4 regions of the Paenibacillus sp. AK002 genome follow, and region 4 is predicted to be linked to each of the others. Evidence: riboswitches for the same ligand, from Rfam matches in the RefSeq annotation. Region 4 holds a riboswitch; each other region holds the start of a gene.
The links. A riboswitch is a leader RNA that binds a small molecule or an ion and turns the genes downstream of it on or off. The one in region 4 is predicted to bind cyclic di-AMP.

Region 1 (2,202 bases), 1.3 Mb from region 4:
AGTGTTTCAAAAATTTTTTTCGGCCCCGTATTTCAAATGGGCAGACTTCCTGATCCGGGGCTCATTCATGGCATTAAACGTATATGTCATGAACGATTTCCGCAAGACCCGTCAAATGCCTGCTATATAGCGGAAAATGGAGCATGGATTCCATGACCAATCCGGTGTATGGACAGCCTTAAATAAGGTGTTCAAAAGGCTCGATATTTTCGTTGCAAAAACGGTATTTTCACTTCTGAATTTCCAGAAAAAGCGGTTAAAGGGGTTTGACTTTTCCTGAGCTTCCCTTTATCATGAACACACGCTTAGTTTCCGGCATACATATTCCGGAAAGCGGGGGAACCAGTTTCACCAGGGGCGAGTCACTTGGAATTCACGAGTGTAGGGTACCATCTTACCCGAGTCCGTCAGCTAACCTCGTCAGCAGTGGATGGGTCTTGCATACATAATGGATGTTCATACAAAAGGCCCTTTATTCTCTATAGGGGCCTTTTCTCTATTTTTTGACCCCCTGCTGGCGGAGCTATGTCTAGATCCCCTGTTTGGTGGTCTTTTTAGCATTCAATTACAGAGGAGGGGCAACGTCTGCAAATGTGGAATGAATTGAATCGATCAGACGGCATTGGGTCAAAGCGTGCAAGGAAGCCGATGAATCATCTTCCCTGAAGCCTCGTCCCATGCACGGGTATCTGAATGTCCATATATCCAAGTTAACACATGTGCTAACACGGATAATTTCGTCATGCCGTTTTTTTAAGAAAGTGAAAAGCTATTACGAAAGGTTGTGGAAGGTTTTGAAGAAAGTGGTTGTGCTGGTGTTGTCCGTGATGATGGTGGTACTGCTCGCGGCTTGCGGCGACAAAGGAAGTACGCTGGATCGAGCCATAGAGCAGGGATATATCACCGTAGGGTTTGCGAACGAGAAGCCGTATGCCTACAAAGAAGCCAATGGGGAGCTCACGGGCGAGGCGGTTGAGATTGCCCGCGTTATTCTGGAGCGTCTTGGCATCAAGGAGATGAGGGGGGAGCTAACGGAATTCGGTTCGCTGGTCGCCGGATTGCAGGCCGATCGGTTTGATCTGATCACGGCAGGCATGTTCATTAATCCGGACCGCTGCTCTGCCGTCCTGTTCGCGAATCCGGAGTACAGCATCGGGGAAGCCCTTGCGGTAAAGCAAGGGAATCCGATGGAACTCGGAAGCTATGAGGACATTGCCAAGAATGAGCAGGCCAAGGTGGCTGTCATGACCGGCGCGGTCGAAATCGGCTACATGGAGAAGTCGGGCATTCCTGCGGACCGGATCGTACAGGTCCCTGACCAGGCTTCGGCGATCAGCGCCCTCCAGGCCGATCGGGTGCAGGCGATTACCATGACGGGGCCGTCCCTGCAGGCGATGCTGGATTCAGCCAGCGACGACAGCATCGAACGCGTGGCCGATTTCGAGCAGCCGGTCATCGACGGCGAAAGCGTTCGCGGTTACGGGGCTACGGCTTTCCGCCAAGCGGATACCGAGTTCCAGGAGGCTTATAATGCAGAGCTTGAAAAGATGAAGGAGTCGGGCGAGCTGCTGGAAATTTTGCAAGAGTTCGGGTTCACGGAAGAAGAGCTCCCGGGTGAGATGACGGCCGCTGCGCTCTGCGGGGAATAGCATGCCGAATTCTTGGATCGATTTTCTTCCGACGCTGCTCAAAGGAGCAGAGATCACGATTATCGTCGCGTTCTTTTCAGCCATCCTGGCTATCGTGATGTCCTTTGCAGCCGGATTGTGCCGGCTGTCGAAGCTGTGGATCGTCCGCACGGCGACGGTCGTGTACGTCGAAGTTTTTCGGGGAACCTCCTTGCTGGTGCAACTCTTCTGGTTGTATTTTGCCCTTCCATTCATCGGCATCGAGCTTCCGAAAATGCTGGCGGCGATTCTCGCGATCGGACTTAATTTCGGCGCATACGGCTCCGAGATTGTTCGCAGCGCGGTGCTGGCCGTTCCGAAAGGACAGTGGGAAGCTGCCGTGGCGCTTAATATGAGGCCTTGGCAGAGGTTGTGGAACGTTATACTGCCCCAAGCGTCCCTGCGAATGCTTCCCCCGTTTGGGAATCAGCTTGTGGAACTCATCAAATCCACCTCGCTCGTTTATTTCATCACGATGGCGGATTTAACGTATCAGGCGATGGTGCTCCGCAACAATTACATCTCCTGGACCACC
Region 2 (2,202 bases), 960 kb from region 4:
AATTGCAAATCGACTGCTTCAGGCGGCTGGCACCCAGCCTGTTGAAGAATCTGCGGTCCATGCCGTCGACGCTCAATATCCCCATATTGCCGTAGAAGCTGTAAGGCAGGATGCTCTCGGAGCCGTATTCCTCAATCAAGTCCTTATAGCGTCCCGCAATCTCCTGAATGGCTTCGTCCCAGCTGATCCGCTCGAAGGCGCCCTCTCCCTTGGGACCTACCCTTCGCAGCGGATAGAGCACGCGTTCCGGATGGTACACCCGGTGTGCCATATTACGGACTTTATTGCAGATGGCTCCCTGCGTAATCGGATGCTCCGGATTACCGGTCACCTTGACGATTTTTCCGTTCTCTTTATGCAGCAGCAGGCCGCATGTATCGGGACAATCCAACGGACATACCGCCGGAAATACGCCGTTTTCCTGATGAATCATCGCTTGAGTCATTTCGTACTTCCCCCTTTTGCTCGGCTGCATCATATCCCTTTATCTTAAAAGAAAATCGGGGTTTCAGTAAAGTCATACATTTATTTCTAATCAGGTGATTCACTTTACTTTCCCCCGGGTATATTCCTATCAAGAGCAAAGAAGAGGAACCCAGACCCTTTCTCTTCCTTGCCGAATCATGGACCACTCCCAAAAAAATTCGCCATGCCAGTGTCTCCTCCCCCGAGACCGGCATGGCGAATTTGTTTATATGGCATCCTCCCAGTGACCGATGTTCCCCACACCTAATCCTCCATATTATAGAAACTCGTGATTTTCGCAGTAAACATGCAAAATAAAAAGCCTGTCAAAGCCAGGTCATTATGTAAGCGCTTATCTGTTATTTTTTATAAATAATTCTGTTCGAATGATCGTTGGAGGATGTTTTACAAACGATTGGAGCAGGCGTAATATACTATTCAGCTTCGAAAACATTCTTCATATTCACATGGCATTCGCTTAATTTCCATGATGGAAAGCGGGGGAACCAACCGTATGGAGGGATACCTATAGGATCCTTCAACCATACTATGGGGTGAATCCTGATGCGTCGCGTACGTACGCCGCGATGGAATCAGGTAGGGCGACTCTCACCGCCCGAATCCGACAGCTAACCTCGTCAGCGTTGATCGGGAGGGTTGTGAACTTGTGATGAAACACAGGGTTCTAACCTGTGTTTTTTGTTTGCCAAAAATCAGCATAGGAATGGTGACCATTCCTATGTCCAGCACATAAAAAACACCGATAGAAGTCCGTTCAGCGAGCTTCTACCATGAACTTAATCTTAAGCGGCGGTGAAAAACAACCATGTTATCCTCAATCAAGCGCTTCCTCATCGGAAGACCGCTTAAATCAACGGAATTAGGCGAACAAAAGCTGAATAAAACCAAGGCGCTGGCCATCCTGTCATCCGATGCGTTATCGTCCGTGGCCTATGGTCCGGAACAAATCCTCATTGTGTTGATGACCGTCGGGGCGGCTGCCTATTGGTATTCCATACCGATTGCCGTCGGCGTCCTGGTCTTATTGCTGGCACTTATCCTGTCGTACAGACAAATTATTTTCTCCTATCCGCACGGCGGCGGCGCATATGTCGTGTCCAAACGGAATTTGGGCATGTATCCGGGGCTGGTGGCCGGCGGTTCCTTGCTCGTGGACTATATCCTGACGGTTGCGGTCAGCGTGTCGGCCGGGACGGATGCGATCACGTCGGCTTTTCCGGAATTGCACGCCTATAATCTGCCGATCTCCATCGTGTTCGTTCTATGCTTGACCGTATTGAATTTAAGAGGGGTCACGGAGTCGGCCTCCATATTGGCTTATCCGGTTTACCTGTTCGTGCTTGCGTTATTCATCCTGATCGGGGTAGGGATATTCAACATTGCCACAGGCCATGCGTCTCCGGAGCTTCACACGCCGATCGGCACGCCCGTAGCCGGGCTGAGCTTGTTTCTGCTTCTACGCGCATTTGCCTCGGGCAGCTCCGCCCTGACCGGCGTGGAGGCGATTTCCAACGCCATTCCGAATTTCAAAGACCCGGCCCCGAATAACGCGGCCAAAACCTTGGTGGCGATGGGATCGCTGCTGGCCCTGTTATTTTCGGGCATCGTCTTCCTGGCTTATTACTATGGGGTCAGTCCCAGCGAACAAGTCACGGTCGTTTCCCAAATTGCCGAGCATACCTTCGGGCGAAATGCGCTTTATTACTTCATACAAGG
Region 3 (2,202 bases), 430 kb from region 4:
CGATCTCATCGGCAGGCCGCCTCCGCCTCGCTTCCCGGACAATCGTCTGCATAAACCGTTTACCCATTCCGCGCCCGCACCAATCAGGCCGCATGCCCAGCCCGATTCGCGTAACCTCATGCATCGGAAACAGCTGGGCAAATCCCCATAGTGTCTTCCGTTCATCCAAAATCGAAATGTACTGCTCCCGGCGGATGTCCGGATCGCCAAACTCGATCCCAAGCCCTTTCATCTGCTCCCATGGAAGAAAACCGTAAATGTTATAGGGAGGAGGATAGGTCCAGGCGCATATTTCTTTCGCATGCTCTTCAAGCATGACCACCGTGTGAAATGAAATCGGTGCTGCATCCATTGGCAAAGTCCCCCTGTCGTAATTACAAATTAAATTATACCCCATTTCTCAAACATTCTAGCCGCATCAAAAAGCCAGTCCGAGAGAAGTAGGCCTCCATTGACGGGCAAAAGGGTATGTATAGGCAGGATGAGGATAAGACCCATCGAAGCTTAGGAGGATTCTCCGGTCGACTTTTCATTCTGATCATTGCTCATGATGGGCTTGGCACCTACGTATCGCTGCTCGTAGTGGTCCTCAGAAAATAAAATCAATATTTTTCCATTAGGGTGTTTAATGAAGGAAGAGGAGGGTATATAAAGGGTAGAAGATGCAACGACATGAGGAAGCGAAGTGAATTCGCATAATAATTTTCTTTTTTTCTCGAAAAGTGGGAACTTTTTCGTTGTCCCAAACGTTATAAAGGTATACACAGAGCAGACAAAAGAAAAAGCCGCTGGATGAGATCGGCACAATCTCATACGCCCAGGGCTTCTTGTAAAGGATAAACCAATGAAGTTCCAATAATTAATTGTAGTTCACAGCTACAGACTTGTACGTAGACTGACTCATGACTCGCTTAGCACCTACGTATCGATTGGCGTAATAGCTCTGGCTCAGCGGACTGATGATGACGCCGCGCGAGGATGAGGAATGAGCGAATTTGCCGCCCCCAACATAAATACCCACATGAGATACACCTCTGCCGGATGTGTTGAAGAACACGAGATCGCCAGCTTTCAGCTTGCTCTTGGCTACGGCCGTACCGACTTTGTATTGAGCTGCAGACGTGCGTGGCAGGCTCAGACCAAGTTTCTTGTAGATATAGCTGGTGAATCCGGAGCAGTCAAAACCATTCGTTGTGGTTCCACCTGTTTTATAAGAGACACCAATGGCTGGTTTGATTGCAGTATTTAATTTGGAATCGGCGAAAGCGCTTCCGGTCCCTAATGTGAGTGCGAGGGCCAGGCCTAGAGAAATGGCCGTTAACTTCTTTTTCAAAACAAAAAGCTCCTTCCATTGCCTGCGAGGTTAGCTTAAGGGTTCGGTTGAAGGTCCCCTATGATCCCTCTCTTGCGAGATCAATTCACCCAAAACGGATCCCCCGCTTCCCAATCATGGGAATTCGGCTCCTTAAAATGTTGATGAACCCATTCATAGACGTCTGACGTTCCAACATGCTAACGAAATTACATAGTTCCAGCAAAAAGTTACAGTAAAGATGACAAAGTTGTTACTAACATATTCGTTATTTTAGCAGAGTATTAACAATTTGGCAAATGAGGAAAGCTCATTTTTATACAAAAAAACCTGTCCCCGTCTTGCGGGATCAGGTTTTTTTGTAATTTGGCCATCGGAAAATGTAATATTGAGGAAAAATGGGCTCCTATTCTTTGTAAAATCAAATCCGAGAGAGAAATGTGTCGCTTCCGATTACAGCATATTTACGAGCTTGTTCATCATAAGATGGTAACGAAATGTAACGATTAGGCATGCTGCGAGGAAGAATCCCGCCACAAATGGTATTGGGCGGAAATTGCCCAAATTTGGAAAAGTCCATTTAGAAAATAGGAGGCTTGCTGAATAATCAAGCCGATCAATCCGGCCCAGAAGAGCGATGCCGAACTCAGGAGCAAAAGAATGACGCAGGCTGATCCGCCAACGGTAAGGGATAACAGCACGGCCGTGCCCAGTCGGCGGAAGAGCGCAAGAACGGAGCTGATCATGCCGGAATTGTCCGTACGGCCGAATTGCATATAGAGCAATAACAGGCGAATCAGATAGGCGTACAGAAACCAGCCGGCTGCATGAGGCAGCGCACGAAGCAGCAGAACCGGCTCATGGATCCCGTTCAGCAGTATCGGAAGGAT
Region 4 (2,202 bases):
CGCCGGACGAACGCAAAAGTAAATGACCGTTTGTGACGCGTACACTCTGAAAATAGATGAAAACGGCAAAAGAAAACGCGTACAAACCATCCTGTCATCTATTATCGTGGCAAAATCTCGGTATCTCGTTGGATTGCGATAAATACGAGAAAACAAGAGAAATACATAGTATAGAGCAGTATTCGGAAGATAAAAACGAAATACTGCTTGGTTCCTGTTCGACACAACGCCAGATGTGTTTTTGCTCACATTTACATCCTGCAGGGCCGGTCGTATGATACGAACTATGAGTTGACGGTCATCAACGACCAAGGCTTACGGACAGTCGTTCCATAAAGATCTAAAGGCAGTGTGAGAGCTGCGCCGGGTTCATTATGGATCGAATCTTAGGAGAAGGTACCATGGGCCTTGCTGAGATTTGAAGGTAGAGGCGACTCTCACCGCGTAAACCTCCTGTCGCTGCTGTTATGCCCAGTCGGACGACAAGTCAAATCGCAATAAAATTACTGCTACTCGTATTCAATTTTCGCTGAGTCCTTGAATGGAAAAGGAACGGGGGAACCAGTCGGGAGATAAATCTGATCTCTCTGGGGTGAATCCTATAGACAAGATAACGGTCTATGGGTAGGGCGACTCTCACGCCCGAATCCGTCAGCTAACCTCGTAAGCGTATCGAGAGAGGCAACGATTGTCGTGGACTTGGGCTACGGTGTATTTCACCGTGTCCTGTTAAGAAGCCTGCGGGAAGAGTTCTTCTCTTTCCGCAGGCTTCTTTGTTGTTGCCTTCTCTTTCTGACCTTAGGAGGAGAAACGAAGATGGAGAAACCACAGGAATACATCCTGGTATCCGCGCCGAACAAGGCCGGGGAGGAATTCGTCCGCCAGCTGATGCACAAACGTGTTCCGTTTGCGGCCATAGCCAACAACCGGGCTGAGCAGCTGAGGCTGCGAGAACTGGGCTGCAAACCCATCATTTTGATTGATACAAGAGACGAGCAGACCTGGATCATTCCCGAGTTTCCCGTCAGCAAGGTGTTTCTGTTCGAAAGCAGCTTGAATCTGTGCTGCCGCTATTTACGGATCTGCCGGACATGGACCGCGGAGTCGATTTATGTGATCACCCATTCCGGCAATCCGCGCTTGATATACAAAGGGCTGGGTGCCGATGTGGTGCTTCATACGAATCATCATCAGGTGTCCTTTCTGATGGCAGCCGTTATGAGCTAAGCGTTTGGACTGACGCCACAAGAGTTAGGGGAGGTTACATTCATGCAGGATTTAGTTATGGTACTCATTTTGGGAGGAACCTACGGACTGCTCATGCTGTTTATGTCCTGGTGCGGGCGCGTGGTTTCGGAACCGGAGGCTGATCAGCCGTGATGATCATGTTGATATTCACGATTTTTATTTTTCTCTATTTGATTTATGCGCTGATTCACCCTGAAAAATTCTAGGGAATCGGCTGAAGGAGGAAGGCATTCGTCATGGGCATTTTACAAATTGCCATCGTTATACTCGTTCTGGTGCTGCTGGTCAAGCCGCTGGGAACTTATCTATATCAGGTGTTTCGCAATGAAAGCAATGGAACGGACAGATGGTTCTCCTGGGCGGAGAAACCGATCTTTGCTCTGATCGGCTTAAAAGAACGCAAGGGGATGACATGGAAAGGATATGCCGTCAGCTTTGTGTTGACGAATATCGTGCTGGTTGCGGCGGGCTACTTGATTCTGCGGCTGCAGAAGGTGCTGCCGCTGAACCCGAACGGCATCGGCCATATGGAACCGACCTTGTCGTTCAACACCATTATCAGCTTCATGACCAATACGAATCTTCAGCATTACAGCGGCGAGTCGGGATTGTCTTATCTGGCCCAGATGGCCGTCATTACGATGATGATGTTCACGTCCGCGGCGACCGGGCTGTGCGTGGCGATTGCTTTTATCCGGGCGGTGACCAGCAAGGGCATGACCGTCGGCAACTTTTTTGAGGACTTCGTTAAGGCGCATACCCGGGTATTCATTCCGGCTGCCTTCATCATTGCGATGGCGCTGGTGGCGCTGCAGGTGCCGCAGACACTGAAGCCTACGCTCAGCGTCACGACGCTGGAAGGTAGCGAGCAGCAAATAGCGGTGGGTCCGGTGGCCGCGCTCGAATCGATCAAGCATCTTGGCACCAATGGGGGCGGGTTTATGGGGGCCAACT

Region 1: linked by a shared signal. The riboswitch ahead of ehuB (ectoine/hydroxyectoine ABC transporter substrate-binding protein EhuB) and the one ahead of M1D70_RS02245 (hypothetical protein) in region 4 are both predicted to bind cyclic di-AMP.
Region 2: linked by a shared signal. The riboswitch ahead of M1D70_RS29500 (APC family permease) and the one ahead of M1D70_RS02245 (hypothetical protein) in region 4 are both predicted to bind cyclic di-AMP.
Region 3: linked by a shared signal. The riboswitch ahead of M1D70_RS00480 (C40 family peptidase) and the one ahead of M1D70_RS02245 (hypothetical protein) in region 4 are both predicted to bind cyclic di-AMP.

The regions. Positions count from the first base shown of each region.
Region 1 is NZ_CP096377.1:6,193,554-6,195,755, reverse strand. Features, by position in the region: cyclic di-AMP (ydaO/yuaA leader) riboswitch at 293-439, shown strand; gene ehuB (ectoine/hydroxyectoine ABC transporter substrate-binding protein EhuB) at 795-1,649, shown strand; gene ehuC (ectoine/hydroxyectoine ABC transporter permease subunit EhuC) at 1,651-2,202, shown strand, end outside.
Region 2 is NZ_CP096377.1:6,528,799-6,531,000, forward strand. Features, by position in the region: gene M1D70_RS29495 (molybdopterin-containing oxidoreductase family protein) at 1-445, opposite strand, end outside; cyclic di-AMP (ydaO/yuaA leader) riboswitch at 931-1,125, shown strand; gene M1D70_RS29500 (APC family permease) at 1,292-2,202, shown strand, end outside.
Region 3 is NZ_CP096377.1:98,924-101,125, forward strand. Features, by position in the region: gene M1D70_RS00475 (GNAT family N-acetyltransferase) at 1-352, opposite strand, end outside; gene M1D70_RS00480 (C40 family peptidase) at 860-1,333, opposite strand; cyclic di-AMP (ydaO/yuaA leader) riboswitch at 1,338-1,473, opposite strand; gene M1D70_RS00485 (hypothetical protein) at 1,819-2,202, opposite strand, start outside.
Region 4 is NZ_CP096377.1:527,211-529,412, forward strand. Features, by position in the region: cyclic di-AMP (ydaO/yuaA leader) riboswitch at 518-686, shown strand; gene M1D70_RS02245 (hypothetical protein) at 817-1,227, shown strand; gene M1D70_RS02250 (potassium-transporting ATPase subunit F) at 1,386-1,454, shown strand; gene kdpA (potassium-transporting ATPase subunit KdpA) at 1,485-2,202, shown strand, end outside.